Regions from separate parts of the Bacillus cereus group sp. RP37 genome, predicted to be linked through region 1. Evidence: riboswitches for the same ligand, from Rfam matches in the RefSeq annotation. Region 1 holds a riboswitch; the other holds the start of a gene.

Region 1 (15,596 bases):
GCTATTTTAGAAGCCAATGGAGCCATTAGTATTTTACCAAAACGTGAACTTGTACCATTAACCCCAAAAGATTTGAACATAGATGTTACGTATGCCGGATTACCAATTGCTCTTATCGTTGATTCACAAATTCAATACGATAACTTAAAGCTAATTCATAAGGACGAAAAGTGGTTATATAAAGAATTAAAAGAAAAAGGCATCACAAATATTAAAAACGTTGCCTTTGCGTCTGTTCAAGAAACAGATGGATCTTTTGCTATTAGTTTAAAAAAATAAAAAATCCCCTTACTTGCTCAAGGGGATTTCTTCATTATATTACTTCTTTCTCTCCTGCCATGTTTAATGGAACAGGATGTTTCATACGATTCATCGTAAATACGATAATCGCTGTCAACACTTCCGCTACTGGCATAACGAGCCAAATTCCGTTTATCCCAAATAACTTTGGCATAATCCATAACAATGGAATTATAAATAGTAACCCTCGGCTCATTATAATAAGCACCGATTTCTTCGTTTGTCGCACTGATTGGAAATACTCTCCATACACAATGTTATAGCCTAAAAATACGTATTGGATAAAGAACAAACTAATACCTGTTAATGTTAACTCCAATAATTCTGGAGATTGGACATCAAATAGACCAATAATATATTTCCCGAAGAATAATCCGACAATTATTGCAACGCCTCCGAGTACAACTGCAATTTTCACAGCAAACTGTAAACCTTCACGCAATCTTTCTGCTAAATTTGCACCGTAATGGAAACTAGCAATTGGTTGCAATGCAGCACCTACACCGAAGAATAATAGTAATGTCATCGCGTGAATACTATTTACCATCGCATAGGAAGCAACTCCTACTTCTCCTGCATATTGGACGAATGCGATATTAAAACCAATCGTTACGATTGCGACCGTACTTTCTGTTGTAAAGCTTGGGAAACCTATTATCATAATTTGTTTAATCGTATCCCATTCAAAATGGAATTTCGTCCACTTTAAAATACTACTTTTTCTAAAGAAGTGAGTTAATAATACGAGGAAGCCAATTGCTGCTGAAAGAATCGTCGCTGAAGCAGCACCTGTTACGCCCCATCCAAAGATGAAAATAAAGATATAGTCAAACACTATATTTAATACAGCAGTTACAACTAGACCTGCCATTGCTAAATTAGGATTTCCATCATTTCGTATAAATGTACTTAAAATATTTTCTAAAACGTATATCATTCCAAATGTTAATAACACATGTAAATAGTCTAACGCATACGGTAAAATCACTTCATTTGCACCGAATAAGTATGCTAAATCTTCTATTCTCCATAAACAAATCGCTGCTAAAATACCTACGATAATGACTGCTACCGTCATAGATTGAGTAAAAATAGACCTTGCTCTTTCTAATTTATTTTCACCTAGTGCAATGGAATATAGCGTTGCCCCGCCCATTCCGATCCACAATGAAATCGAGAAGAAAATTGAAAACGCTGGAATAGCGACGTTTACTCCTGCTAAACCGTTCGCTCCAACTCCTCTACTAATCATAACCGCGTCAATCACAATATTAACTGACATTAATACCATTCCAAGAACGGATGGTATTAAATAAGAAATAAATAAACTTTTAATTGGTTTTTCTCTTAATTTTTCTGTTACTTCCATACTAGTATGCTCCTTTTTTCAACGCTCTGTTCACAGTTTAAACCTTCAAGTAACTTGAAGGTCAAGAGAGAATTAAAAAATAGGTAACTGAATTGTACTAATGAATGTGAATTTGTAATCATTTCAAAGGTTTTCACCTTATTTTTTCACTACAGGAATTTGAATTTCCGTTACTTGCTCCTCCGGATTTTCTGTTACAGACCAATCAATTAATGCAATCTCAATCGCATCTCCGTCTACTTCATATCCCTCTTGATCAATGTATTTCATTAACTTCTTATATGTTTCATCAGTTTCTTCATATGGTCCATGGTGATATACACAGGCAAATATACCTTCTTTAATTTCATCTGCACTATGTACTTGAAAAGGCATGTAATCCAAAAGAATAAAAACACTGCTATATGCTTGAAACTCATTTTGCATGAGCCCTTTTTTCGCAACAGTTACACCAATATCTCCAGAAAATAAACTATCATCCATTTGCCTCATATTTTTTTGCAACGAATGGATGTAGTACTCAAACATATCATCCGTCGTATTCGGGGCAACCGCAATTGCTGTAATTTTTCGCTGCGGGATCTCTTTAATTACCATTTGTTCAGCTTTTGCTTTTGTTGCTTCCTTAATTAAATGAATTCTATGCTCCATTTTCGCCAAAGCATACTCAATTTCTCTTTGTTTTTTCAACATCATTTCTTGTTGTTTTTCTAGTAAATTGAGTGCGTATGCTGGATTTCTTTCATCAATATATTTCTTAATTTCCTTTAATGGAATATTTAATTGGCGTAAAAACTTAATCGTATCTAATAGTGAAAATTGATCGATTGTGTAATAGCGATAATTTGTTTGTGGGTCCACAATGGACGGATGAAAAATTCCCTTTTCATCATAATAACGTAAAGTAGATTCCGCTATATTATGCATTTTTGCCATTTCTCCAATTGTAAAACGTTTATCTAATAACATATTTCTTTCTCCAATTCATAAAAATGTGCCCTATTTCTTCTTATTATATAGTGATTCCCTCCATATCTAAATCGAATCCTATCATGAAAATCTGCTATTTTTTCATTGATTTTTCATACATTTTATTATATATTAATTACAGGTTCAAATTACGAGTTCAAAAGAACTTGTAATCAGACCCTTTGTTTAATGGGTTTTACATATTTTCATTAGGCAAATTCCGAGAAATCGTATGATAAAAATAAAAATGATGAGGAGAGGATCCGATGGAATTCGAATTTTTCTTTCAAATTGCACTTATTTTATTAAGTACAAAGCTTGCTGGTGATCTTAGTGTTAGATTAGGTCAACCTTCTGTACTAGGTAAATTAATTGTCGGTATCGTTATCGGTCCAGCTGTATTAGGTTGGATTGAAAATTCAGAGCTTCTAACACAATTAAGTAATGTCGGTGTTATTCTTTTAATGTTTATGGCAGGACTTGAAACAGACTTAGAAGAATTAAACGCAAATCGTAATTCTTCTTTAGCAGTTGCACTTGGAGGTATCGTTCTTCCATTCGTAGGTGGTTACGTTTCTGGTCTTATTATGGGAATGGAACAAGGAAATGCTGTATTTTTAGGATTACTTCTATGTGCGACAAGTGTTAGTATTTCCGTACAAACACTTCGCGATTTAGGAAAGATGAAAACACGTGAAAGTACAACGATGCTTGGTGCTGCTGTATTTGATGACATTCTTGTTGTTATTTTATTAGCATTTGCAATGAGCTTCTTAGGTACAGACGATGTTAACTTAACAATGGTTATCTTGAAGAAAGTTGTATTCTTCGCTTCTATTATTTTAATCGGATGGAAAGGTGTTCCTGCGATTATGCGCTGGTTATCACCACTACGCGTATCTGAGTCTATCGTGAGCGCGGCTCTTATCATCTGTTTCTCATTCGCATATTTCGGCGAACTATTAGGAATTGCTGGTATTATCGGTGCTTTCGCAGCTGGTATCGCTATTTCTCAAACGAACTACAAACATGAAGTAGAAAAGAAAGTAGAACCAATTGCTTACGCTATGTTCGTTCCAGTGTTCTTCGTAAGTATCGGTATGAATATTACATTTGATGGTATTGGCAATCAAATTTGGTTCATCCTAGCTTTAACAGTCATCGCAGTATTAACGAAACTAATCGGTTGTGGATTCGGTGCACGAATGACTGGATTTGACGCTAAGTCTTCTGCAATTATCGGTGCTGGAATGGTTTCTCGTGGTGAAGTTGCACTTATCATCGCAGGAACAGGACTTTCTTCAGGTCTACTAGCACAAGATTACTTTACAGCTATCGTTATTGTCGTTATTTTAACTACAATGATTACACCACCAATGTTAAAATACACTTTTGGTGCAAAAGATAAAGCACTGAAAGCAAGTAAATAAGTTTCATATAATAAAAGGAGATTGCTACCTTATAAGATAGCAATCTCCTTTTTATTGTATCTTTAAACAATCCCGTTCTTTTTCAACCATTTTTCAAAAATAATTCGTGCTTCTTCATCATCAATATCATTACGAAATGAATACACCATAATACCATAATCATCTATATATTCACCTAGCTTCATTTCCTCCACTTTCTTATAAAAATTGCCTGCCTCATAGTGCGGAATATAAGCATCCCAAACTGGTTCATGTAGTCTTTTGTATGCCGTCACCTCTAAATCATGTCCATCTTCATAATATCCGATGTGATAATGTTGACTAGGATCTTATTTCTTCATAATAATTCCCTCCCTTTGAAAATTTATCATATTTCACATAATAAACAAAAGCGAGCTGTATATTACAGCTCGCTTCATTCATTAAATACGTTCCATCGCCGTCTTCAACGTTCCAACAACGAAAGCAATTTCTTCACTTGAAATAACAAGTGGTGGTGCTAATGTTAAGACGTTATTATATCCTGCTGTTGTCATGCCGTTTCGTCCTATAATTAAACCTTTTTCTTTACAAGCATTTACAACACTTGCAATTTTATCGTTATCAATTGGCTCTTTCGTCTCTTTATCATTTACTAGTTCGATTCCAACTAGTAGACCTTTTCCTCTAATATTTCCAACTAACGGATGTTCCCCGATTTCTTCTTTTAATTGCTCTAATAAAAGCGAGCCCATTTGTGCAGATCGCTCAATTAAATTTTCATTTTCCATAATCTCTAAGTTTTTAAGCGCTAATGCACAAGCCGCAGGATTTCCACCAAATGTATTAATATGACGGAAGAATTCATATTCTCCCTTCCCTTTAAATGCTTCATATATTTCTTTTTTCACAGCTGTCGCTGATAACGGTAAATATGCACTCGTGATCCCTTTTGCCATCGTAATAATATCTGGCTTTACATCATAATTCATAAATCCAAACGCTTTTCCTGTACGTCCGAAACCGCAAATCACTTCATCACTAATGAGTAGTGCACCGTGTTTTTGACACGTTTCATGAACAGCTTTCATATAGTCTTGTGGCGGCATTAAAATGCCTCCGCCCGTAATAATTGGTTCCATAATAAAAGCTGCAATCGTTTCACTTAATTCCCATGTCATGACACGATCTACTTCTTTTACACATTCTACATCATAAATGTTCTCTGTTTCTATTTCAGGCATACGATAACAATCTGGCGGCGTTACATGTAAAAATCCTGAAGCAAATGGCTCATATTGATATCTACGTTGTGCTTGTCCCGTCGCTGCCATCGTTGCCATTGTATTTCCATGATACCCGCGGTAACGTGACATAAATTTATAACGATGTGGTTCACCTTTTTGAGCATAGTATTGCCTTGCTATTTTAAAAGCTGTTTCATTCGCTTCCGAACCACTATTAGAGAAGAAAATAACATACTCTCCTCCAAGCCACTCATTTAATTTTTCTGCAAGCTTTATAGCCGGTTCATGCGATTGTGACATCGGAAAATATGATAATGTTTGTAATTGCTTATAAGCCGCCTCTGCGAGCTCTTTTCTTCCGTATCCACTATTCACACACCAAAGACCACTCATTCCATCTAAATATCTTTTTCCTTGTATATCTTCAACCCAGCACCCTTCTGCTTTTGCCCCTATCATTGTACTATTTGGACTAAAGGGACGCATTCCGTGCCACACATATTGCTCGTCTTTTGCTAATAATTCATCAGTCTGTTTCGTTTTCATCATTTCTTCCACCTTCCATAACAACTTATTTTTCACAAAAGCTGCGCTGGTGCCATGATGATTTAAATTTCTCCCTGCTTATTTTCATTCCACAAAATTAAGACAAATCCTACTTACAAAGCAGTATTATTTACAAGAAAATGACAAAAGAAAAAGGAGCTTTTCTTATCTATCGAAAAGCCCCTCTTTTTTAATGCGAGGATGCATCACTAATACCATGTCCAGTATTAGATTTCACAAGAATTTCATCAAATTTCGCAGCATCTTCTTTCTTACTAGATAAAACGGTTCCTAAATATGCTGCCAGGAATCCGAGCGGAATCGAAATAATTCCAGGTGTCGTATATGGGAATATCGCTTCCCCAACAAATATAGCTTTTCCAGCTACAGGGTTCCAAACATTTGGACTTAACGCTACAAGAACAATTGCTGATACAAGACCAACAATCATACCAGAGATGGCACCTGTTGTATTGAAGCGCTTCCAATATATTGTGAATAATATAACTGGCAAGTTTGCACTCGCTGCAACCGCAAATGCTAATGAAACTAAAAATGCTACGTTCAATGTTTGAGCAAATAACGCTAATATAATAGATAATACCGCTACTCCAATAGACGCATAACGAGCCATGGACACTTGCTCTTTTTCCGTTGATTTTCCTTTGCGAAGAATCTCATTATAAAAATCATGCGCGAATGCTGATGCCGCTGTTAATACAAGTCCTGCCACTACAGCTAAAATTGTTGCAAAGGCAATGGCTGATACGAAAGCAAATAAGAAATCTCCACCTAACGCTTTAGCTAATAAAGGTGCTGCCATATTACCAGCAGGGTTTGCTTTCATAATTGCCTCATTTCCTACAAACGCCGCTGCTCCAAACCCTAAGAAAATTGTCATAATATAAAATGCACCAATTAACCACGTAGCGTATACAACAGATTGACGTGCTGTTTTTGCATCACGTACTGTAAAAAAGCGAACAAGAATATGTGGTAATCCTGCAGTACCAAGGACTAGTCCTAAATTTAAAGATAGCGTATCAAGACCATCTTTATACTTTACTCCTGGATTTAAAAACGAATCTTTTAATGGTGTAGCTGTTTTCATTTGCGCAAACATTTCAGTCACACTGAAATTAAATTTGGAGAAAACGATAACAGAAATAATAAATGTACCAGCCATAAGTAGTACAGCCTTAACAATTTGTACCCAACTCGTCGCAGTCATTCCACCAAAAATAACGTACACTGTCATTAATGTACCAACGATTAAAACTGATGTCGTATATTCGATTCCTAATAATAATTTAATAAGTGCACCAGCCCCAACTAATTGTGCAATCATATAAAAAATCGAAATCGTCATCGTATTAAGCGCTGCAACTCCGCGAACTTTTTTCGCATCAAAACGCGCCGCAATCATATCTGCTAACGTGTACTTCCCTAAATTTCTAAGCGGTTCTGCGACAAGGTATAGAACAACTAAATAAGCAACTAAAAAGCCGATACTATAAAAGAATCCATCAAACCCAGTTAACGCGATCGCCCCGGCTATACCAAGAAATGACGCAGCAGACATATAATCTCCCGCAATGGCCAGCCCATTTTGCCAACCAGTTAATCCCCCTCCAGCCGTATAAAATTCACTCGCATTTTTCGTTTTTTTCGATGCAAAATAGGTTATGACTAGCGTACCAAGGACAATAATTAAAAATAGTGCAAACGCAGTCGTATTCAAGTTCAGCCCCTCCCTTTTTGCATATCTTGTAGAATTTTTTGCGAGATTTCATCAAATGATTCCGCCTTTTTGCTATAAATCATACATAATGCCCATGTCATAATAAATTGTGCGAAAGCAAATACCCATGCCCATGTAACATCACCAAATGCTGGTGTATTGAGCACCTTTGAATACGATGTTAAAATAGGTAGTGCAATAAAAAAGCTTAAAAAGAAAATACTCATCGGAACGATAAACTTCTTTTTCGTATTTAATAGCAATTGAAATTCTTCTGACTGAACAACCTCTGTATAATTCACCTCATTTTGTAACTTACGTGCTGACGTATCATCTCGTTTCATTCTCCGATCCCCTCTCTTACTAGAAATACAATTCCCCCTTGTATACCTAAAGACTAAATTTTATAAATATTCAGAAACTTATTTTCATTTTAGACAATCCATACATTCCTGCAAAGATTTTTCGATAGACATTTTTCGGCATTTTTCCCTAAGTTTTTAATATACTTTTTCAACATAAAATTTTTACTTTTCAACCCGTACCAATCGAGCTTTTATTCTCGTTAAAATAAAATAAAAAGTAGCGCTTATCGCACTACTTCTGTCTTTTTCTCTTTTTCTAAATTACGAGCTGTTTCGCTTAATTCAACGTCTTTTCCATCTTTAAGTGTTCCAAATAGGAAATCAAATACTGGATTTGAAACACCAAACCAAAACTTTTCATTTTTATAATGGTGTAATATGTGCTGTTTTTTTAACCATCTTCCAAACTTAGTGAAAGGACGAATTGGCTTATGCGCAATATAATGTTTCCATTCATAAACGAGAAGCATGATAATCATTCCGATTCCGAATGAAAGTGTAATAGTAACACTTTTTGTTATACCGTATGATATAAGTAAATATATAGTAAAGCTAGGTATACTAAACCATACAGGCAAAAATAAAAGTTTTAAATCATCTGGATATACGTGATGATCATAATGTAATCTTCTTAACATTTTTAATAAAAATACGTTTTTAGGTGGCTTTAAATGGAATAAAAACCGATGTGTCATATATTCGTTAAGCGTATAAAAAACAATACCAAACAAACACGCTAACATACCGATCCATGTAAAAAATTGCATTTTTAAAATAATGATGAAAATAATTAGAATACTATACATAATAACGATATCATGTTGTAAAAAGAACTCTTTCCCCACTCTCTTCATCTTTCTTCCCCTTTTCCAAAAAAACAGCCGCAACATATCGTTACGACTATTTCTTTTATTTTCTATTCTTATTCTATTCCCTTTACAAATTTGCCTGTTGCTCTATTGTCGAGAAAAAATTATTCGATCCAAATATATTTTGCTTCGGAATAATATGTTCCACCGCAAACACTGTTACTTCTCCTCTTTGTACCTCTCCAATAATGAGCCCAAGTACTTCATGATTTACCGCAAACGTTGGTTGCTTTGTTTGTAGTAATCTTGCTGCATTATGAAATACCGCTTCATATAGTGGATTCCTATCAGTAATTTCTTTTCGGATTTTTGGTGCTAACGTAATAATAATTTCTTTTCCGTCAATAGTGGTTCGATACATAAAAATCTCCCCTTCAATCTTATGTGAACAACTGTAAAGCTTTGTATGCAAAATGGATAGAATATCCTACTAAAATAATACCTGCTCCGGCTGTTATATAGCCAAGTGCTTTTTGCTTTAATAAAGTTCTGCCAAAATGGACAGAAAAAGCAATATTTAAATTCCATAAAATAATACCAACGATAATACAAAGGCTGTACAAAAAGGCTTCTTGTTTCGTTACCTTGGTAAGCAATGAGCTAAGTGTACTTCCGTATATACCAAACCAAAAAACAAGATTTAATGGATTGGATATCGCAATTAAAAAACCTGCCATAAACGATTGTTTAAGGCCACCTACCTCTTCTTTTTTATATTCCATATTCGAGTGGAAGATTCCTTGTTTTACACTTTGAAATCCTAAATAAAATAACAAGAAAAACCCTGTACAATACATAAAAGCTTGTACATATGTATACATAAATACAGAAGATAAACCGAAATAGATGAGAAGCATAAACAAAATATCTGCAGTCATTCCACCAATTCCAACAACCCATGCATGCCAAAAACCTCGTTCAATTCCTCGTTTTAACATTTCAATATTAATCGGACCTACTGGTGCAGCTAATGAAATACCTAATACAATTTGTTGTATAATCGCTCCAAACATAGCTCTATCCTTTCTACTTCCTTTACTATTAAGTAATGATGTAATGTTTAAAAATAGACTAGCTTTCATCAAAATATTTACTACTAAAATACCCTTTTTTATCCAAAATATGCAAAAGAGCCATCCCGATGATGGCTCTTACTTTTCTATCCTATGAAGAAAAGGGCATTTTCCTTTTATCGGCTCTACATCGTCTCCTATGAAGTATTGTTTCCATTCACGATGATCCGGATCACCATAATGACTAATGTTAGGATGTTTCGGCAACTGATCCCACTTTTCAACTCGCTCCCGGACCGTTTGTCTTGAATATGCTCCTTTAGGGCGATCCCCTTCTAATCCATCAAAGATAGTCCGTGGCTGAAACCCAATAACGAGAGAATTCCCTAAATGCCTAGTTTTTCGTTGTTTATAAGCTGGCGCATTTCCAAATGCGAATATCGGTTCCCCACCAAATGAAAATTCCCATAAGTAATGGTCTGGGTCTTCAGGAATTTGCTTCGGCCATGTTTGATTATCGTTTTCATGTAAATATTGTAGTACTTTCCAAAAGTAATCACGATAATATTCAAGTGATTGTTCTTCACATTCCGGCTCTACAAAAAGAAAAAAGCCTCTTCTTACAATTGGCCGCTCTTTCATTAACTCTAAAAAAGATAACATTGTATGTGGCAAATGACTCCAATCATTATGAGAAAGAAATGAATAACGAAGTTCATTCTTTTTCAAAGCTGTTAAGCCGAAATAGCACGGGAAAGTTGGTTCTAGCACGACACTCGAAAAATTTTGAAATTCTTTTGTAACCCAATTTGGTATGTCAGTTCTCGTTCTCATTCCTTCATTATCTAATAAATAAGACTCATTCATTCTTTCACCTCATTATGTATAGCATTCAATTAAGAATATTACATACTCGGCCTGTCCTATACCTATTTAAAAATTCGGCTGAAAAATTATTTAAAAATACAAAAAAATAAAATCGCTTACTTGACTAATTTCTACCAATTCGTGTATATTTAAATTAATCATTTAGCAGAATATTCAAGATTATAGCATTTTTAGTTTATCTTATCTTTTAAATGAATTTCACTAAATGAAAAAAGCAAATGTTTTTAGGAGGAATTGTAACATGCAAGGAAAAGTAAAATGGTTTAACAACGAAAAAGGTTTTGGATTTATCGAAATGGAAGGCGCTGACGATGTATTCGTACATTTCTCTGCTATTCAAGGTGACGGCTACAAAGCTTTAGAAGAAGGCCAAGAAGTATCTTTCGATATCACTGAAGGAAACCGCGGACCTCAAGCTGCTAACGTAGTAAAACTTTAATCCAACATATGACAGGAGGTTACCTTACTTGGTAACCTCCTTTGTTATTCCTTTGTATATTTCCGTTTTACAGAGCAAAAACTATGTGAAATGCGCAATATACAAAGGAGGAAGTAATAATGGGATCAGAAGTAAATGATTTTGAAGAAGTGAAATTCCGTGTAGAAACAGCACAAAAAATGGTAGGATCAGCGACAATTTCAATGGATCCAGATACATTAGAGCATGCTACTACTGCTGTAGAAGAAGCTCGCTCTCAGCTTGAAATTATGAAATCTGTTGCGACAGATTTAGACGAGCCCTTTCTAATGAATGAGGAAAAGAAATTAAGCAAGTGCGAGCATCAATTAAATGAAGCGAAGCATTAAAAAAACATCCAGAGAATGTTCTCTGGATGTTTTTTATGACAACTGTTCTCCATACTTTTTCAATGTTTCTCCAACTGTACATTGACGTATACAAAATGAATGGGCGTAATATTTACTATTTGTCTTCCGATTATGTTCTCGCAAAAAACACCCTTCACAATATGTTTCTAATAAGTCATTTACCTCTGTAATGAGTTGCTTTTTATCCACCGTTGCACCTCTCTATTCGGTTATTTCTTTATGACTATCGATAACTGTTCCTTCTAATGCTTGCGTTGCTAATTGATGTGCTTCTTTATTTTGTTTTCTAGATATTGGCTCACATACAAGTTTTAATTTCATTTGCTTCGCTTTTTGCTCAATTTGGTCTAAATAATGATTTAAATGCTCATCATAGCAAGGCCATTCCCCGGCCAATTGTTGTAATACCACTTGAGAATCACCGCGAAGTGTAACTGCTTCATACTTAATGCCTAATTCCTCGAGTATATTCATACCGTATAATAATGACGCATATTCCGCTTCATTATTATCATATATACCTTCTATATATGCATTACGGCGAATTCGGTATTTTGTATTTCCTTTTTTATAGTATACACATATACCTACTCCAGCTTCTTTCGTCTGTACATCATAGCCGCCATCAAAATAAACGAGTATTTCTTGGGGTTCTTCCTCCACTTGTTTGCTCAGCTTCTTCATTTCCTTTAATGACCATTCTGCATCCATTTCATCGTAAAATAATAATTCTTTCACTCTTCCTGTTTTCTCGAAATCCTCCGCAAATTGCAATACATCTTCTATGTTCATATAATCTGTCGTTAATTCCGTCTGCAAACCGCTTTTTGTTTTATACAACCAATGAATTTTATATTTCATACTAGATTCCCCTTATGTAAGACTTCTTATATGTATCCAGCTAATGAAAGCCTCACTTTATTTTATTATATTGTATCAAGAGTCGAAGAATTATATTCAATATTATCACATGCAAAAAGAGCTATCCCTATAGGAATAGCTCTTTCATCTATTGCATAAATCTTTCAAATCGTACTCGCTTATTAATCCAGTACATTACAGGCATACCGATCGCCATGACAACAAATTCACCGACTGCACATGTTAACCAAGACAACATAAACGGTAAACCCAATGCAAGATGAAGTTCAATTGCAATCATAAACATTGTAATTGTAAAAATAACTGTATTAAAAATCATACGAGCCCAAACACCTTTAATAAATCGCATAGATATAATCGTTGCAACTAGCGCCAGAATAGATTGCCCTACTCCAAATACTAAATCGTAAGCGATCATAGGTGAGAAAAAGAGATTCGTTAAAAATACACCTAATACAATTCCGTAAATTGCTTTCTTATTAAATACAACAAGATGATTAAACATCTCTGAAATACGAAATTGTACATTCGTAAAGCCAAATGGCTGAATAAGCATAGAAACAGCAATATATAATGCCGCTAAAATACCATTACCGACTAATGTTCTAATATTCATGACAAAATCTCCTTAGTTTTTTTACGTGGGATGGTTTCGAACCACGTTATTCGTTTTTTAAGCAACAAGATTATATTCTACGCAATACACACTCTTTCGTCAATAGATTCCTATCATGAACTACCTTTTTTCTTTTAGACAACGTATAATAAAACATATGAAAGATTTAGGAGGTTTCACTTCATGACAGCAACAATTCAAAATGAAAAAGTGATCGTTTCCATTTCTGACAAAGGTGCAGAATTACAAAGCGTTCGCTTAAAAGAAGATAACACTGAATACTTATGGCAAGGCGATTCTACTTATTGGGGGCGCCGCGCACCAATTTTATTCCCAATTGTCGGCCGATTAGTAGATAATACATACTACGTAGATGGTAAACCATATTCTTTAACACAACACGGCTTTGCTCGTGATCTTACATTCTCTGTACAAGAACAAAGTGAAACGAAAATCACTTATATTGTAACTAGTAATGAAGAAACATTAAAAAAATACCCATACGAATTTGAATTACTCGTTTCTTATGAGCTAGACGGACAAATCGTCCATGTAACATATGAAGTACATAACCCTGCTTCAAAAGAGATGTTCTTCTCAATCGGAGCACATCCTGGTTTCAACTTCCCCTTATTAGAGGGCGAATCATTTACAGATTATCATTTAGCATTTAATGGTTCTGAACGCTTAGAAACAAGCGTATTAGAAGGACCTTATCTTTCAAGTAAAAAGCAATTAATCGCTGAAAATACGAATGAATTACCACTTACATACGATTTATTTAAAAATGATGCGCTTATTTTTGAAAATATGAATACGGATGAAATCTCTATTCGTTCTCATAAACATGATAAATTTGTAAAAGTAGAATTTGACGGATTCCCATTTGTCGGCGTATGGACACCAGGCGAGAACGCACCTTTCTTATGTATTGAACCTTGGTACGGAATTGCTGATGAAATAAATCCAGCAAAAGATTTTAAGGAAAAAAAAGGAATTCAATCTTTACAAGCGAATGAAACATTTACATGTCGTTATAGTATTACAATCGGCTAAGTTACTCTATCCCCTACTTCAAAGAAACATTTAAGTAGGGGATCATCTTATCATTTGGAGGTTTCACATTTTGATTGAAGTATATATTGATGGTGCATCAAAAGGAAATCCTGGTCCTTCTGGTGCAGGGGTGTTTATTAAAGGGGTGCAACCAGCTGTACAATTATCATTGCCCCTTGGGACAATGTCCAATCATGAAGCAGAGTACCACGCTTTACTTGCGGCATTAAAATATTGCACGGAGCATAATTATAACATTGTCTCATTTCGTACAGATTCGCAACTTGTTGAGCGAGCTGTTGAAAAAGAATACGCAAAAAATAAAATGTTTGCACCACTATTAGAGGAAGCACTGCAGTACATAAAAAGTTTCGATCTCTTTTTTATTAAGTGGATTCCAAGTAGTCAAAATAAAGTCGCTGATGAATTAGCTAGAAAAGCTATCTTACAAAATTAACGGGGGTATGGGTGTGAAAAAAGATTGGGTTGCTCCTCTTGCTTTATTATTTGTCTCTTTTATTTGGGGAGCTACGTTTGTTGTCGTTCAAAATGCAATGTCTTTCGTTGGTCCATTTACTTTTAATGGTATTCGCTTTTTATTCGCCGGAATTATTTTATTATTCGTTCAACTGATTTTCTCAAAAAAAACTTCAAAACAAGATATAAAACAGAGTAACCTCGCTGGATTAATCGTTGGATTCTTTTTATGTGTTGGCTATGTATTACAAACATTCGGCTTACTTTATACAACTTCTTCAAAAGCTGGGTTCTTAACAGGGCTTAGTATCGTTATGGTACCAATTTTGTCTTTTATCTTTTTAAAACAAAAAGCTACCCTTTTTATCGTAATTGGCATTGCTGTAGCAACAGCAGGATTATACTTATTAACGGCGGGTGATTCTTTTCAATTAAACATTGGAGATATACTCGTTCTCGGCTGTGCAGTAGCTTTTGCTGCCCATATTCTTGTTAACGGCTTCTTCTCTAAGAAAATATCACCTTTATTACTAAGCACATCACAAGTATTAGCCGTCGGTATGTTTTCTTCTATTTGCGCCTTTTTGTTTGAAGATTGGGAAAAATTATTTTCAGTAGCACTATGGACGAATTCTTCCTTTTTATTCGCCCTATTTCTAACTTCCTTATTCGCGACATCCATTGCTTTTTTCATCCAAACATCAGCACAAAAACATACTTCTCCAACGAGAGTAGCAATTATTTTCGCAATGGAGCCCGTATTTGCTGCATTAACAGGCGTTCTCGTTGCAAACGAACAACTTTCTATTTCTGCTATTATCGGATGCCTATGTATTTTCCTAGGCATGGTTTTTGTTGAATTACCTTCCAAAACAAAAAAAGAAGCGCAGGCTGCGTGAAGTTACCCTTGTAACTTCCGCATAAAAGCCTTAGCGCTTTTTTTATCTGTAATTTCTTCTTCTTTCAATCGTTCTAATAACGCAACAAAATAACTCCCATCAAACTGTAATTGATGTTTAAT
Region 2 (15,596 bases), 240 kb from region 1:
GTATTTATTGCATTATCTCGTGTACATCGTTCTGTTATGGATACTACAAATAAATCTATACAAAGTAACGGGTTAAATCCAACTGAATTTGCTGTATTAGAACTGCTATATCATAAAGGCGGTCAGCCACTTCAGCAAATTGGTGAGCGTATTTTAATAGCTAGTGGCAGCATTACATATGTTGTAGATAAGCTAGAAAAAAAGGGACTAGTAAAGAGAATTCCGTGCCCGAATGACAGACGTGTTATATATGCACAACTAACTGAGTCTGGAGAGACCTTTATTGCTTCTATTTTTCCAGGGCATGAGCAAGTTATACATCAGTCTTTTGAAATGTTAACGAAAGAAGAAAAGGATGAATTACTTGATCTATTAAAAAAGATTGGAAAGTATGAAAAATAATAGTATGTTCCAAAGGAGCTTTGGATAAAGAAATCCAAGGCTTTTTTGTTTACATGTAATTATGACAACATCTGCCGTATTTTGCTGAAGAATAAGAGGAGATTTGTAAGTAAGCATTGAATTATAGTAAGGATGTATATAATGGAGAGGAGGCTCGTTCATGTCATTTAAAGACTATGAATATAAACGGCCAAATATTGAAGAATTAAAAGAGAAGTTTACTGTTGCTTTAGAGAAGTTTGATAACGCAAAAACTGTAGAAGAACAAAAACAAGTCATTCATTCAATTAACGAAATTCGCAACGATTTTGGTACAATGGGGAATCTTTGTTACATTCGTCATTCTGTTGATACGACAGATGCTTTTTATAAGGAAGAGCAAGATTTCTTTGATGAATTCTCTCCAGTTGTACAAGGATATGGTACAAAGTATTATAAAGCGTTAATTCATTCTCCATTTCGTGAAGAATTAGAAGCGTATTATGGGAAGCAATTGTTTGCTCTAGCAGAGTGTGATTTGAAAACATATTCTGATGAAGTCGTGAAAGATTTACAATTAGAGAATAAATTGTCTTCACAATATACGCAGTTATTAGCATCTGCAAAAATTGACTTTGCAGGAGAAGAAAGAACGTTATCACAGCTTATTCCATTTATGCAAGGGAAAGAAAGAAGTGAACGTAAAGCAGCAAGTGAAGCATATTACGGATTTTTAGCTGAGAATGAGGAAGAGTTAGATCGTATTTATGATGAGCTTGTTAAAGTGAGAACGAACATCGCTAAATCTTTAGGTTTCAAAAACTTTGTTGAACTTGGATATGCGAGAATGTACCGTACAGATTATAATGCGGAAATGGTGGCGAATTATCGTCAGCAAGTACTTGATTATATCGTTCCAGTTACAACGGAATTAAGAAAGCGACAACAAGCACGTATTGGTGTAGAAAAATTAGCATATTATGATGAAAACTTTGAGTTTGCTACTGGTAATCCAACTCCAAAAGGAGATGCGGATTGGATTGTTAATCATGGGAAAACGATGTATAAAGAGTTATCGGCTGAAACGGATGAATTTTTCAATTTCATGCTAGATAATGATTTATTAGATTTAGTTGCGAAAAAAGGAAAAGCGGGTGGCGGTTATTGTACATATATCGAGAATTATAAAGCACCATTTATTTTCTCGAACTTCAATGGAACATCTGGGGACATTGATGTATTAACACATGAAGCTGGTCATGCTTTCCAAGTATATGAAAGTCGTAAGTTTGAAATTCCAGAATACAATTGGCCAACGTATGAAGCGTGTGAAATTCATTCTATGAGTATGGAATTCTTTACATGGCCATGGATGAAATTATTCTTTGAAGAAGATGCAGATAAATATTACTTCTCTCACCTAAGTTCAGCACTTCTGTTTTTACCGTATGGTGTATCTGTTGATGAATATCAACATTATGTATATGAAAATCCAGAAGCATCACCAGAAGAGCGTAAGACAGCATGGCGTAATATAGAGAAAAAGTATTTGCCGCATCGTGATTATGAAGATAATGATTATTTAGAGCGCGGTGGATTCTGGCAACGTCAAGGACATATTTATAGCTCGCCGTTCTACTATATTGACTACACGTTAGCACAAATTTGTGCACTGCAATTTTGGAAACGTGCAAGAGATAATAGACAAGAGGCGTGGGAAGATTATGTGAATCTGTGCCAACAAGGTGGAAGTAAATCATTCTTGGAATTAGTAGAAGTTGCAAATTTAACATCACCATTTGCTGAAGGCTGTGTGAAAAGTGTCATTACAGAAATTGAAGCATGGTTACATGCGATTGACGACACAAAATTGTAAAAAACATGCGCTTTTTTTCACATGTTTAACATCGACATAATGGGAAAATGATGAGATAATAAAAGAAAATTCAGAATACTAAAGGGGTGTTTCTCATAAGGAGCACCTCTTTTCACCAACAAAAAGGGGGGAAAGAAATATGCTTCAATCTAATATGGATGTGAGTTTAGAAAGTTTGGTGAACTCATTACAGTCTACTCGAAGCACGCTATTATCAGAAATTGAAATGTTAAATGATACAGAAGTGAATGTAAAGCCACGCCGTGATAAATGGAGTATTATTCAAATTTTGCATCACTTGCATTTAGTTGAACAATCTGTCACGTCTGCCCTTGTATATGCTTTACAAAAAAACGAAAGAAACACGACTCCATTTAAAGACCTCCAACTTACGCTTGATCGCACACATAAACGAGAAGCTCCTCAGCAAATGCAACCAACAGAAACGTTAATGAAAAAACAGCAAGGAATTCAATTACTAGAACATTCACGACAAGAACTATTACACGCGCTTCATAGTGTTATAGATGAAAAAGATCTATTTGAAAATGGATTAAAGCATCCTGTTTTTAATGATCTGAATTTGTATCAGTGGATTCAATTTCTTGATTTGCATGAACAAAGACATCTTACGCAGTTAAAAGAGGCGAAACACGCAATTTTACAACGATAATTAGGAAGAAGTGGGAGACCACTTCTTTTTTGATATGTGCATAGTTTTCTTTCTTATTTTGGAATACTACATGGAGAAAGGAAAGAAGGAGTTGAAAAGTATGTCCAAGAAAAAGAAAGAAGAAGAGCGCGCTTGGAAAGCACGTAAAGAAAATCAAAAGCCACATGGAAAAGTGAAAGCTTTTGCTGAATTAGTTGAAGGAACAGAAAAAACGTGATGATGATTTCATCACGTTTTTTGTATGAGTGGAAAAGTTAATAAGAAGGTTGTACCGATTCCTTTTTCACTTATAATATCAATTTTTCCATTCATAGCTTGAACAACACTGAATACGACCATCATTCCAAGTCCAGTTCCTTTTTCTTTCGTTGAATAGAAAGGAGAGCCGAGACGTTTCACTTGTTCGGTATCCATACCGACTCCTGTATCTTTTATATATAACTGAATATGCTTATGATCAGGAACTAATGTGAAATAAAGATCACCGCCTTTTGGCATGGCCTCAATGCAGTTTTTTAAAATATTTAACAAGCATTGATTTAGTTTTTGTTTTTCTCCCGCGATAAAAAAAGAAGTGCTTTGCTTTATATAATGTGTACGCACATTTGCTAAATTAGCAAGCGGTGTAATTAACGATAATGCATGTAGCAGTTCTTCTTCTAACTGTAATCTTTGTTCTTTTTCAATACTTGGTTTTGCAAAGGTTAAATAATCTGTAAGAACGTGGTTTGCTTGTTCGATTCCGTTGATGGCAATGTCGATATATAATTTTCGCTCCTGCTCAGTGCATGTATCTGATTGTAAAAGTTGCAAAAATCCTTTCGTTGAAGTTAATGGATTGCGAATTTCATGAGAGATAGACGCTGCCATTTCACCAATTAAATGAAATTTTTCAGCATTCATAAGTTCGTTTTGGAGACGAATTTGAGTTTGTAATATGTGTAGTAAATATAAAATAAGAATCGTACCAAGTATCGTACATAACTCATACACAATAATATGTGGTATATAATCAGCCTTGTTTGTAACCTTTGAAAGGAAGAAAGGTATCCAACTAAATCCGTATGTGAGACTGTAGATAATAGCAAGTGCTATTTTTATACGATTAGAAGTTCGATTGAAAAATTTGTATGTAAATAATAGGACAATAAATAGAAGGATAGAACCGATAAGCGATGGGAAAACACCTATTCCTCCTAATAAGAAGCGGTATATATTTAATACAACTAATATAGAGCCGCCAGCAATAGGACCTCCGGTTAATGTACCGACAATTAATACGATATGCCGCATATCAAATTGAAATCCATAATTTGTTTTTGCTGCGAAAGTGATACATAGTATAGTAACGAGGCAACACAATACAATAAATATTGCTGAATTTAATTTAGGAGAACGTTTCCCTTTTTGATTCCAAAATAAATGGTATACGAGCATTGTAACAAGGATGAATAATATATTTAAAAAGAGATAAATAATAAAGGATTTCAGTGGGATGCCTCCTCTCTTCTCACATTAAATTAATCATACTATAAAATGAAAGAAATGAAATGAGAAATAGCGGAAAAATCAGAAATTTTTTCTGGTAGTATACAATATGTTACAATAAGCTTTGTCAATGAAAGAAGGAATTCCGTGCAATGCACGGGAGAGGTTCGCGAACTCCCTCTATAAAAAACTATGGAAACAACAATATCTTTAGGTATTGTTTTGTTTTTTTATTGTGACAGTTCAAGAACGTTCTTTCTTCTTATTCGTAATAGAGAAGGAGAATGAGTGAAATGAAAAAAGAAAAGGCAGTTGTTGTTTTTAGTGGAGGACAAGATAGTACGACATGTTTATTTTGGGCAATAGAGCAGTTTGCAGAAGTAGAGGCTGTAACGTTTAATTACAATCAACGTCATAAGTTAGAAATTGATTGTGCAGCGGAAATTGCGAAAGAGCTAGGAATTAAGCATACGGTACTAGATATGAGTCTATTAAATCAACTTGCTCCAAATGCGTTAACGAGAACGGATATGGAGATTACACATGAAGAAGGTGAATTGCCATCGACATTTGTAGATGGACGAAATTTACTATTCTTATCATTTGCTGCTGTATTAGCAAAACAAGTAGGAGCACGTCATATTGTAACGGGTGTATGTGAAACTGATTTTAGTGGTTACCCAGATTGCCGTGACGTATTTGTGAAATCGTTAAACGTTACTTTAAATTTATCCATGGATTATCCGTTTGTGATTCATACGCCACTTATGTGGATTGATAAAGCGGAAACGTGGAAATTATCAGATGAACTTGGAGCATTCGAGTTTGTTCGAGAAAAAACATTAACATGTTATAACGGAATCATTGGTGATGGTTGCGGTGAATGTCCAGCATGTCAACTTCGTAAAGCAGGATTAGATACGTACCTACAAGAACGCGAAGGAGCAAACAACTAATGGATAATTTCTTTGGATTTCGCATCGTAGAAAATTTGCAAAAAATGGACAAGGATATTCAGCGTAAACAGCTCAAATATCATAATAAAAGAGTAATGGTCAGCAAGGAATTTACATTTGATGCAGCGCACCATTTACACTGTTATGAAGGAAAATGTAAAAACTTACATGGTCACACATATAAAGTTGTATTTGGAATTAGTGGATATGTAAATGAAATAGGTCTTGCGATTGACTTTGGAGATATAAAAGAAATTTGGAAGAATGAAATAGAAATTTATTTAGACCATCGTTATTTAAACGAAACGTTACCAGCAATGAATACGACTGCTGAAAATATGGTCGTTTGGATTTATGAAAAAATGGCAGAAGCGTTAACAAAAGATAATCGTGCGAACGAATATAAAGGAGCTCGCGTTGAATTTGTTCGTCTATTTGAGACTCCGACTAGTTATGCGGAAGTAAGACGGGAGTGGATGCTCGATGAGTAAAATCCCTGTCTTAGAAATATTTGGTCCGACTATTCAAGGTGAAGGAATGGTTGTAGGACAAAAGACAATGTTTATCCGTACAGCTGGCTGTGATTATAGCTGCGCTTGGTGTGATTCTGCTTTTACGTGGGATGGATCGGCTAAAGATCAAATTAGACAGATGACAGCAGAAGACGTTTGGAATGAGCTTGTAGAAATTGGTGGCGAAAATTTTTCTCATGTTACGATTTCAGGCGGAAATCCAGCATTGCTGAAAAATATTGAGTTTCTTCTTTCTATATTAAAAGAGAATGGAATGCGAACAGCAATCGAAACGCAAGGGAGTAAATGGCAAGATTGGTTACTTCAAATTGATGAGATAACGATTTCTCCAAAACCACCAAGTTCGGCGATGAATACTGATTTTCAGAAGTTAGATGATGTGATTCAGAAACTAGCAGGAAAAGATATTAGTTTAAAAGTAGTAGTATTCGACGATCAAGATTTTGAATATGCAGTTAAGATGCACGAACGTTATCCCGATGTACCATTTTTCTTACAAGTAGGGAATGATGATACAAAAACTGTGGATGATGCGATGCTGATTAAGAAATTATTAGATAAGTACGAGTGGCTGATTGATAAAGCTGTAAATTGTAAAGAGATGAATAATGCAAAAGTATTGCCGCAGCTTCATGCGTTAGTATGGGGAAATAAACGCGGAGTATAATGAGAAGGGATGTTTAAAATGACAGGAAGATTAGATGAAGATTTAAAAGATGTAACATTATTAGGAAATCAAAATACAAAATATTTATTTGAATATAGCCCAGAAATTTTAGAGGTATTTGATAATAATCATCCAAACCGTGATTATTTTGTGAAATTCAATTGTCCTGAATTTACAAGCTTATGTCCGAAAACAGGCCAACCAGATTTTGCAACAATTTATATTAGCTACATTCCAGAACAAAGAATGGTAGAGAGTAAATCTTTAAAGCTATATTTATTTAGTTTCCGCAATCACGGTGACTTCCACGAAGATTGCATGAACGTTATTATGAATGATTTAATTAAATTAATGGATCCGCGTTACATTGAGGTATGGGGCAAATTCACACCACGTGGAGGGATTTCAATTGATCCTTATTGCAACTACGGTCGCCCAGGAACGAAATATGAACAAATGGCAGACTACCGCATGATGAACCATGATCTATATCCAGAAACAATTGATAATCGTTAATATATAATAGAAAGAAAGGATCTGTATAACATACAGATCCTTTCTTTCTATTATATTATGCATTTTGATTAATGACAGTATAGTTTTTATGACTTACAACTGTAAGAGGTTCCATATCTAGTTCTCTAAAATTTTCCATGATTGTTATATCTACAATAACGGAGTTTTGATTTACTTTTTGAACACGGCCTTGCATTCCACCTTTAAATTCAATGATATCTCCAGTTTCTGCGATCTGCATAAGCAACTCTCCTTGTTACAGTTTTCCAAAAAAAGAATAATTTTGGTTTTTTTTATTTCCTCTTATTTTGAACCATATTGTCTAGTTTGTAAATGTTTCCAAAGTAAAAATTCGAAAAATATTCACTTTTTGTAAGAAAATATACAAGAACTTCAAGTTATTAGAAAAAAAGAACGGTTTAAATGCGTGCATCTTTATATAGGGGTATAATAAAAAATACAATAACCTACTAAAGTGGGAGAAATTAGAGGCGGTAAAATGATGTTTGAATTTGTGGGGAGTGTTATAGCGTTAACTTTATTTGTATTTTCTTATATACATTTAAAAAAGATTCGTCATCATGAAACAACTACATATTTTGATGGGATGGATGGTATACATGCTGGGTCACACATGAGAGTGGTGGGGATATGTAAAGGTGTATAACTTTCTTTTTTTGCGTGGTATGATATTTAAAAATAGTACATAATAGAGTTCGTAAGTGATGAATGGAGAGTGGAAAAAATGAAGATTTCTTTTATTCGTCATGGTCGCTTAGACCGTACTATAGAACCAATGACGGTTACATCCTTTCATGAATGGAGGAAGGGATATGACTTACATACCATAATAGAAAAAGCACCTATACCAACGGAAACAATGGAAGTGGTTGAAGCAGCAAAATTGATTTTAACGAGTGATCAAAGGTGTGCTGTACAGTCAACAGCTGAATTAATGGATTCTTTATCTTTTATGCAAAATTCTCTTTTTAGAGAAGCTGAAATTCCGACGAGTTTTTATGCTCCAACATGGTTAAAATGTAAACCTAACGTATGGATTTTTATCGGACGAACATTATGGATACTTGGTTACCATAAAGATGTTGAGTCTTATAAGGAAGTAAGAGAGAGGGCAAGGCAAGCGGCTTACTTATTACACCGTTACGCTCTCGTACATGGAAGTATTGCTCTTGTAGGGCATAATTATGTTAATGCAATGGTTGGTGCAGAATTGAGAGCAATGGGATGGTCTGGTTCGCCTATTTTGCACAGAGAGCCATGGGGATGTACAACATATACGTTTCACGAGGCGATGAATGGAAATATATTAAATACGAATTTAACATAAAAGCACACGATTTATATAAATCGTGTGCTTTCTTTTTAAGATATAGAAACCTTTGTATTTAATGGTTTTACTAGATGGACATAAGGTTCACCCACAAGCATAACGATTTGGTCCTTTGTATAACCTAGCTTTTCGTATAATGAATAGGCACGTGTATTTTCTAAATTAACAAGTAATGCGATTTTTTTATGCTCCTTTTCAGTTGCATGGATTTCAGCAGCTTTAATTAACTTAGAACCGATGCCTTTTCCGCCATATGCACTTGAAACTGATAATGTATCAATGTAATATTCATCAATCTCAGCTTCTTTTTCTAACGTAATCGATTCATCTTTATGTAATTTTCTTAAGTGACGTACAATTGGTGCATCAAGCCTTGTTGCTTCACTACCGTGATAAGCGACAATAATTCCGACCGCACTCCCGTCTTGTTCATATACAAAACAGTTTTCATAGCTCAGTCGATTACTCTCTTTTGAGAACCATGTTTCAAGTCCTAGTAATACTTCTGTCTCAACAGTGCTACCTGTGATTTTTTCAGCAATTTCGTGCAGAGCGTTATACAATAAAGGAGCTATTGCCTTTGCATCTGTCTTTTTTGCTTTCCGAATCATAGTATCCCTCCTAGTTCTATTTATATATTGTAGCATAGTGGTATGGAACTTTGCATAATTGAATGTCGAAATGTTTGATATAGAGAAGTAGCTATGTTAGTATATGATATTTAGTGGACATATAGTAAAGTGATATCGTTTGCGAAATAATGAAAATGCAATGAAGGTATAGCACCTGGATAATTTTACAGTTGTTGACCTATAGAATATACGATAAAATAAAATATTGCATAGAGGTGAAATACATGGATGAACAATTAGCAAATACAATTTTGGATCAGCTGAAAAATGGTGAAATAAAGGAGTATGTTGCAACGAAAGATGTATTTTATACGTTTAGGAAAGTTGTAGTAAGTCGAGAAGATTTTAAACATATTATAGGGAACGCGCAGCGCGGCGGGCAAGTAATTTATACATATTCAGAAACGCCACGTTCGTAACTAGAAGAATATAGGGGGGAGAATTATGGGCGATTTTAAACAAGGTATATTACCACATTGGGATTATATGTGGAAAGATAGAGCCGGCAATAGATTTATGGGGATGGTCATGTATCCAGAGAAACGAAAGTGTTCGGCAAAAATGCTTCAGAAAATAAAAAGAGCATATGAAGAGGCTTTAGAAATTAAAGTAACTGTACAAGTTCAACATACATATCAGTACGTAGAAGGAATGATTGTATACTTTGATGAAGAGGCACCTGTATGTACAATGATTGATAAAGATGAAAATCCACATCATATATTTGTAAAAGATATTTTGCGTATTGAGCACTCTGAATAATCTTTTCGTAAATAAGTTGAATTTCCATAATAATAATCTTTTTCTGTAATAATTATCTTTTAGTATGTAACGCGAACCGAAAGTATATGTATAATATTTAATAAAGTAAAATTGATAAATGTAATCGTTTTTTAGAACAGATTATCGTTTCATGTCTGTTCTTTTTTGCGTGATGCTGGAGAAATATATTACTCCAGCATTTGCCGTTTTATGACAAAATATATTGGTAACTTTTTTAAAAATAAGGTTAAATTCGTTGACAACTTTTTTGAAAAGCACTTTATTGACATGAGTTTTAGAATGTTGTTTCATAGTCATTGTATTGAAAAAATCGACTGTCTTGTCGAAAAGTAAAAGTTAAAAAAAGAAAGAATTTATACATATATCTTGTGTCTTATTTTGAAACGTAATACAATATATAGAGAAATCAAGAACAACATATAGAGAATATAGATTGGAGAGGGAGGGGTCGGAAATGTTAGTTGCATATGATTCTATGACAGGAAACGTGAAGCGTTTCATCCACAAATTAAATATGCCGGCCGTTCAAATTGATGAAGATCTAGTAATAGATGAAGACTTTATTCTTATTACGTATACAACAGGTTTTGGCAATGTACCAGAACGTGTTTTAGACTTTTTAGAGCGCAATAATGGAAAATTAAAAGGCGTATCTGCAAGCGGCAATCGTAACTGGGGAGACATGTTCGGTGCAAGTGCTGACAAAATTTCTACTAAATATGAAGTGCCTATTGTATCAAAATTTGAGTTATCTGGAACAAATAACGATGTAGAATATTTTAAGGAAAGGGTGCGGGAGATTGCGACACATTGAACTGAATAATGAAATCACGCAAATGCAGGACGGTTTTTATCAGCTTCATAAGGATAAAGAGGCATTAGAAGTCTTTATGGAAGAAGCTAGAGAGAATACCGTTTCTTTTAATAGCGTGGCAGAGCGAATGGAGTATATGAAAGAACATGATTACTATTACAACGTTCTGGACGAGTATAGCTTGGAGGAAGTAGAAGAGGTATATAACATCGCTTATGGTGAAAACTTCGAGTTCCAATCTTATATGGCAGCATCTAAGTTTTACAAAGATTATGCGTTAAAAACGAATGATCAAAAACAATACTTAGAAAGCTATGAAGATCGTGTAGCAATTGTGTCATTATACTTAGGACGCGGTGATGTTGCGAAGGCAAAACACTTCGCAAGCATGATTGTAAAACAAAACTACCAACCAGCGACACCAACCTTTTTAAATGCGGGAAGAAGCAGAAGAGGAGAAATGGTGTCTTGTTTCTTGTTAGAGATGGATGATAGCTTAAATTCAATCGGCTTTAACATTAATACAGCAATGCAATTATCGAAAATTGGCGGTGGAGTAGCTTTAAACTTATCTAAGCTACGCGCACGCGGTGAGCAAATTAAAGGTATCGACAACGCTGCAAGTGGTGTAGTACCTGTTATGAAATTACTTGAAGATTCGTTTTCATATGCGAATCAGCTTGGCCAACGAAAAGGTGCCGGCGCAGTATACTTAAACATTTTTCATTGGGATATTATTGAATTCTTGGATTAATTGGTAGTCCCTCTACGCAGTAATGTGTATGAGAAAACCTTGTGAACCTAACCAATAGGGTGTCGCAGTAGCGGCTAACGGTATCAGTTGAATAAGGGGTAAAAGAAAAAGAACCCGCGAAGAAGCTGACTAAGAGAGCCTACGGTCCATGTACATGGATAGCAGGTAATACCGTGCCAAGCTTGAAAGAAATGTTACTTGGGTGAAGTGGAATCTTATATTCACCGGAGGCGAGATTCCATGAACTGTGGAATTTATTTGATAATTAATAAGGAAAATAGGAAGTTTTATATTGGTAGTTCTAATAATTTTAAAGTACGATTTAAAACTCATAGAAATCAATTGAATGCTAATCGGCATCATAGTAAACATTTACAAGCAGCCTGGAATTTATATGGTGAGAATAAATTTGAGTTTAAAGGGATAATCGAGTTACCAGATGATAAGAACATTCTTCATAAGATAGAGCAAAGTTTACTAAGTCAATATTATGGGAAACAGTATTGCTACAACGGACATCCCATCGCTAGAGGTGGGGCGTTGAGTGGGGAAAAGAACCATATGTATGGGAAAACTCACTCAAAGGAAGTAAAAAAATTTCTTTCTGAAATTAATACTGGTCCTAATAATTATTGGTATGATAAACCTCAACATATGGAGAATATGAGATCTAAGATTACTAAACGATTTCACGGTAGAAAACATACTGATGAAACAAAAGAAAAAATGTCTAGGTCTCGTAAAGGTAAAAAACATACAAAAGAAACATGTATGAAGATAAGTAAAGCTCAAAAAAACCAATATAATTCTGGAAGAGAAAAACAAAAAGAGCCAATTGTTATAAATGACATTTACTATGAGTCTTTAGCGGAAGCCGGCCGAGCGTTTAATGTGCCTGCTAATACGATAAAATATAGAGTACTATCCAATAACTTTCCTAATTATCAATACTTTCAAGAAGGTGTAGAGACTATCGAACGCACGTCATTAGACGAAAGCTAGTAGAGTAGGCTGGAAATAGGTACCAGTCGAAGTGCAAGGCAACCAGTTACAGGTTGATGATATAGTCCAACCTTCATAGAAATATGAAGACGAGTTGACCAAAAAAATAAATGCTGATGAGAAGAGCCGTATTCAGTCTCTATCAATCGGAATTATCGTGCCAAGTAAGTTCTTTGAGCTAGCTGAGAAAAACGAACCTTTCCATGTTTTCGCGCCTTATACGGTGTATAAAGAATACGGAAAGCATTTAGATGATATTGATATCGATGAAATGTACGATGAATTAATGAGCAATCCGAAAGTGAAGAAGAAGCCGCTAGATATTAGTGCACGTGATATGCTTATTAAAATCGCTATGATTCAGCTTGAGTCTGGTTACCCATACTTAATGTTTAAATCAAATGCAAATAATCAACATCCATTGAAGGATATTGGAACTGTGAAGATGTCGAACTTATGTACAGAAATCTTCCAGCTTCAAGAAACTTCTGAAATAAATGATTATGGTACAGATGATATTATCCGTCGTGATATTAACTGTAATTTAGGATCGTTAAATATCGTGAATGTAATGGAAAATAAAGAAATTCGTGAAGCCGTTCATGCGGGAATGGAAGCTTTAACAGCTGTTTCTGATATGACGATCATTCCGAATGCACCAACTGTGAAAAAAGCAAATGATGAGCTTCATTCAGTTGGACTTGGCGCAATGAACTTACACGGATATTTATCAAAAAACAAAATCGCATATGAAAGTGCAGAAGCGAAAGAGTTCGCTCGTACATTCTTTATGATGTTAAATTACTACTCTATTGAGAAAAGTATGGAAATCGCTAAAGAAAAAGGCGAAACATTTAAAGACTTCGATAAGTCTGATTATGCGAACGGCACATACTTTGAAAAGTATGAAACGACAGATTACAGCCCAGTAACTGAAAAAGTTCAGCAATTATTTGAAGGAATTCATATTCCAACAAAAGAAGATTGGACAAGTTTAAAAGAGCAAGTGAAGAAGAATGGATTATATAATTCCTACCGTCTTGCTATTGCTCCAACACAATCTATCAGTTACGTTCAAAATGCAACTTCAAGCGTAATGCCGATCGTAAGTCAAATTGAATCAAGAACGTATGCGAATGCAACAACATATTATCCAATGCCGTATTTATCAAAAGATACGTTCTGGTACTATAAATCTTCTTACGATATGAATCAGTTTAAATTAATTGATTTAATCGCAGAAATCCAAGAACATATTGACCAAGGAATTAGTACAATTCTTTACGTTAATAGTGATATTTCAACACGTGAATTAGCACGTTACTACATCTATGCACATAAAAAAGGCTTAAAGAGTCTGTATTATACGAGAACACGTAAGTTAAGCGTGGAAGAGTGCGTAGCTTGTACCGTTTAATATAAAAAGTGAGACATCATGAGCAGGGTTTTCTGAACCCTGCTCATGCTTAGTTATCAATTTTTCATGTTTATTTAGAGAAGGGGCGATTGAATGCGTGCGGTAAACTGGAACAAAAAAGAAGATGATTTTAGTTTAATGTTTTGGAAGCAAAACATCGCTCAGTTTTGGACAGAAGAAGAAATCGCAGTGTCTTCTGACAAAAATACTTGGGCACAATTATCAAAAGAAGAGCAGGTTGCTTATAAGCGTGTATTAGGTGGTTTAACACTTTTAGATACGAAACAAGGTGGCGAAGGGATGCCACTTGTACTTGTTCATCTTGAAAATTTACAAGCGAAAAGTGTATTAGCTTTCATGGGAGCTATGGAAGAAGTACATGCGAAGAGTTACAGTCATATTTTCACAACGTTAGCTACTGAAGAAGAAATTGATGATATTTTTGAATGGGTAGACAATCATCCGTTACTTGAGAAAAAGGCTGGCATTATCACGAGTTACTATCGTCGTTTATTAAAGCCTGAAGTAGCGAAAAAAGAATTATACATGGCAATGGTAGCCAGTGTGTTCTTAGAAAGTTACTTATTCTATAGTGGTTTCTTCTATCCACTTTACTTAGCAGGTCAAGGTAAATTGACGGCAAGTGGCGAAATTATTAACTTAATAATTCGTGATGAATCAATTCACGGCGTATTCGTCGGTATTTTAGCACAACAAATCTTCGCAGAACTTTCTGCAGAAGATCAACAAGAAGTGCAAAAAGAAACACAAGAGTTATTAATGGAACTATATGAAATTGAAATGGCATACACAGAAGAAATTTACACTTCTATCGGTCTAGTAGAGGATGTAAATCGTTTCGTTCGTTACAATGCGAATAAAGGACTTATGAACTTAGGACTTGAGCCGAAGTTTGAAGAAGAAGAAATTAACCCAATCGTTTTAAATGGTTTACGTACAGATACGAAAAACCATGATTTCTTCTCTGTAAAAGGAAATGGTTACGTAAAAGCGACGAACGTTGAAAAGTTATCGGATGATGACTTCGCGTTTAATTTTTAATATATAATCATAAAGAAAAGCTGTCTTATTCATTGATAAGACAGCTTTTCTTTATGGTTTTGTTTACATAACACTATTATTTTTGTATAGCGATTTCTGTTGAAAAAGTTCTATCCGGCTAATGGATAGAACTTTTTTGTAATTAAATGGGTATTTACAATCTTTTTGTATCAGTGTATTATTTAACTAGTACACCGATACAAAAGGAGGGAAGAAATGAAAATAGAGTTTTCTCCAAATACACCAATTTACATTCAGGTAATGGAATACATAAAAAAAGAAATCGTAACAGGACATTTATTGCCTGGTGATAAAATTCCCTCTGTACGTGAATTAGCGAGTGAATTACAAGTAAATCCAAATACGATTCAGCGTACATTTCAAGAGCTAGAACGGGATGGGGTTGTTGTAACGCGTAGAGGAATGGGACGATATGTAACGAATGAAGGGGAGAAAATTATGGAGCTGCGAAAAGAGATGGCGAAAGAATTGCTTCATTCTTTTATAGATGGAATGGACAATTTAGGTTTTTCAGAAGAAGAAATTCTTACAATCCTTCGTTCTTCATTACATGAGAAGAGGGAGGAGAGCGAATGACAGCGTTATTAAAAATAGAAAACTTATGGAAGAGATACGGATTAAAAGCAGTGATTCGTGAATTAAACATAGAGATTACGGAAGGGAAAATTAT

What was found. Region 1 has a riboswitch for preQ1 ahead of QCI44_RS20135 (QueT transporter family protein). Riboswitches for the same ligand answer to the same signal wherever they lie in the genome.
Positions count from the first base shown of each region.
Region 2: linked by a shared signal. The riboswitch ahead of queC (7-cyano-7-deazaguanine synthase QueC) and the one ahead of QCI44_RS20135 (QueT transporter family protein) in region 1 are both predicted to bind preQ1.

Region 1 covers NZ_JARVHP010000001.1:3,803,097-3,818,692, forward strand. The annotation lists gene QCI44_RS20055 (DUF421 domain-containing protein) at 1-279, shown strand, start outside; gene QCI44_RS20060 (MATE family efflux transporter) at 314-1,669, opposite strand; gene QCI44_RS20065 (MerR family transcriptional regulator) at 1,808-2,638, opposite strand; gene QCI44_RS20070 (cation:proton antiporter) at 2,905-4,068, shown strand; gene QCI44_RS20075 (DUF3986 family protein) at 4,131-4,376, opposite strand; gene QCI44_RS20080 (aspartate aminotransferase family protein) at 4,491-5,840, opposite strand; gene QCI44_RS20085 (solute symporter family protein) at 6,031-7,581, opposite strand; gene QCI44_RS20090 (DUF485 domain-containing protein) at 7,584-7,925, opposite strand; gene QCI44_RS20095 (sterol desaturase family protein) at 8,171-8,800, opposite strand; gene QCI44_RS20100 (hypothetical protein) at 8,883-9,176, opposite strand; gene QCI44_RS20105 (LysE family transporter) at 9,196-9,828, opposite strand; gene QCI44_RS20110 (YqcI/YcgG family protein) at 9,967-10,695, opposite strand; gene cspB (cold shock-like protein CspB) at 10,958-11,155, shown strand; gene QCI44_RS20120 (DUF2564 family protein) at 11,275-11,523, shown strand; gene QCI44_RS20125 (zinc-finger domain-containing protein) at 11,557-11,733, opposite strand; gene QCI44_RS20130 (ribonuclease H family protein) at 11,746-12,405, opposite strand; gene QCI44_RS20135 (QueT transporter family protein) at 12,554-13,042, opposite strand; PreQ1 riboswitch class I at 13,049-13,093, opposite strand; gene QCI44_RS20140 (aldose 1-epimerase family protein) at 13,226-14,098, shown strand; gene QCI44_RS20145 (reverse transcriptase-like protein) at 14,169-14,555, shown strand; gene QCI44_RS20150 (DMT family transporter) at 14,569-15,474, shown strand; gene QCI44_RS20155 (DUF6123 family protein) at 15,477-15,596, opposite strand, start outside.
Region 2 covers NZ_JARVHP010000001.1:4,038,134-4,053,729, reverse strand. The annotation lists gene QCI44_RS21420 (MarR family winged helix-turn-helix transcriptional regulator) at 1-402, shown strand, start outside; gene QCI44_RS21415 (M3 family oligoendopeptidase) at 563-2,257, shown strand; gene QCI44_RS21410 (DinB family protein) at 2,397-2,930, shown strand; gene QCI44_RS21405 (DUF6254 family protein) at 3,031-3,147, shown strand; gene kinB (sporulation sensor histidine kinase KinB) at 3,159-4,367, opposite strand; PreQ1 riboswitch class I at 4,575-4,618, shown strand; gene queC (7-cyano-7-deazaguanine synthase QueC) at 4,712-5,374, shown strand; gene queD (6-carboxytetrahydropterin synthase QueD) at 5,374-5,865, shown strand; gene queE (7-carboxy-7-deazaguanine synthase QueE) at 5,858-6,574, shown strand; gene queF (preQ(1) synthase) at 6,593-7,090, shown strand; gene QCI44_RS21375 (YkvS family protein) at 7,146-7,331, opposite strand; partial or broken gene QCI44_RS21370 (hypothetical protein) at 7,566-7,747, shown strand; gene QCI44_RS21365 (hypothetical protein) at 7,836-8,438, shown strand; gene QCI44_RS21360 (GNAT family N-acetyltransferase) at 8,474-9,052, opposite strand; gene QCI44_RS21355 (hypothetical protein) at 9,298-9,492, shown strand; gene QCI44_RS21350 (hypothetical protein) at 9,518-9,835, shown strand; gene nrdI (class Ib ribonucleoside-diphosphate reductase assembly flavoprotein NrdI) at 10,311-10,670, shown strand; partial or broken gene QCI44_RS21340 (ribonucleotide reductase N-terminal alpha domain-containing protein) at 10,657-11,421, shown strand; gene QCI44_RS21335 (group I intron GIY-YIG endonuclease) at 11,665-12,426, shown strand; partial or broken gene QCI44_RS21330 (ribonucleoside-diphosphate reductase subunit alpha) at 12,524-13,843, shown strand; gene nrdF (class 1b ribonucleoside-diphosphate reductase subunit beta) at 13,937-14,905, shown strand; gene QCI44_RS21320 (GntR family transcriptional regulator) at 15,122-15,502, shown strand; gene QCI44_RS21315 (ABC transporter ATP-binding protein) at 15,499-15,596, shown strand, end outside.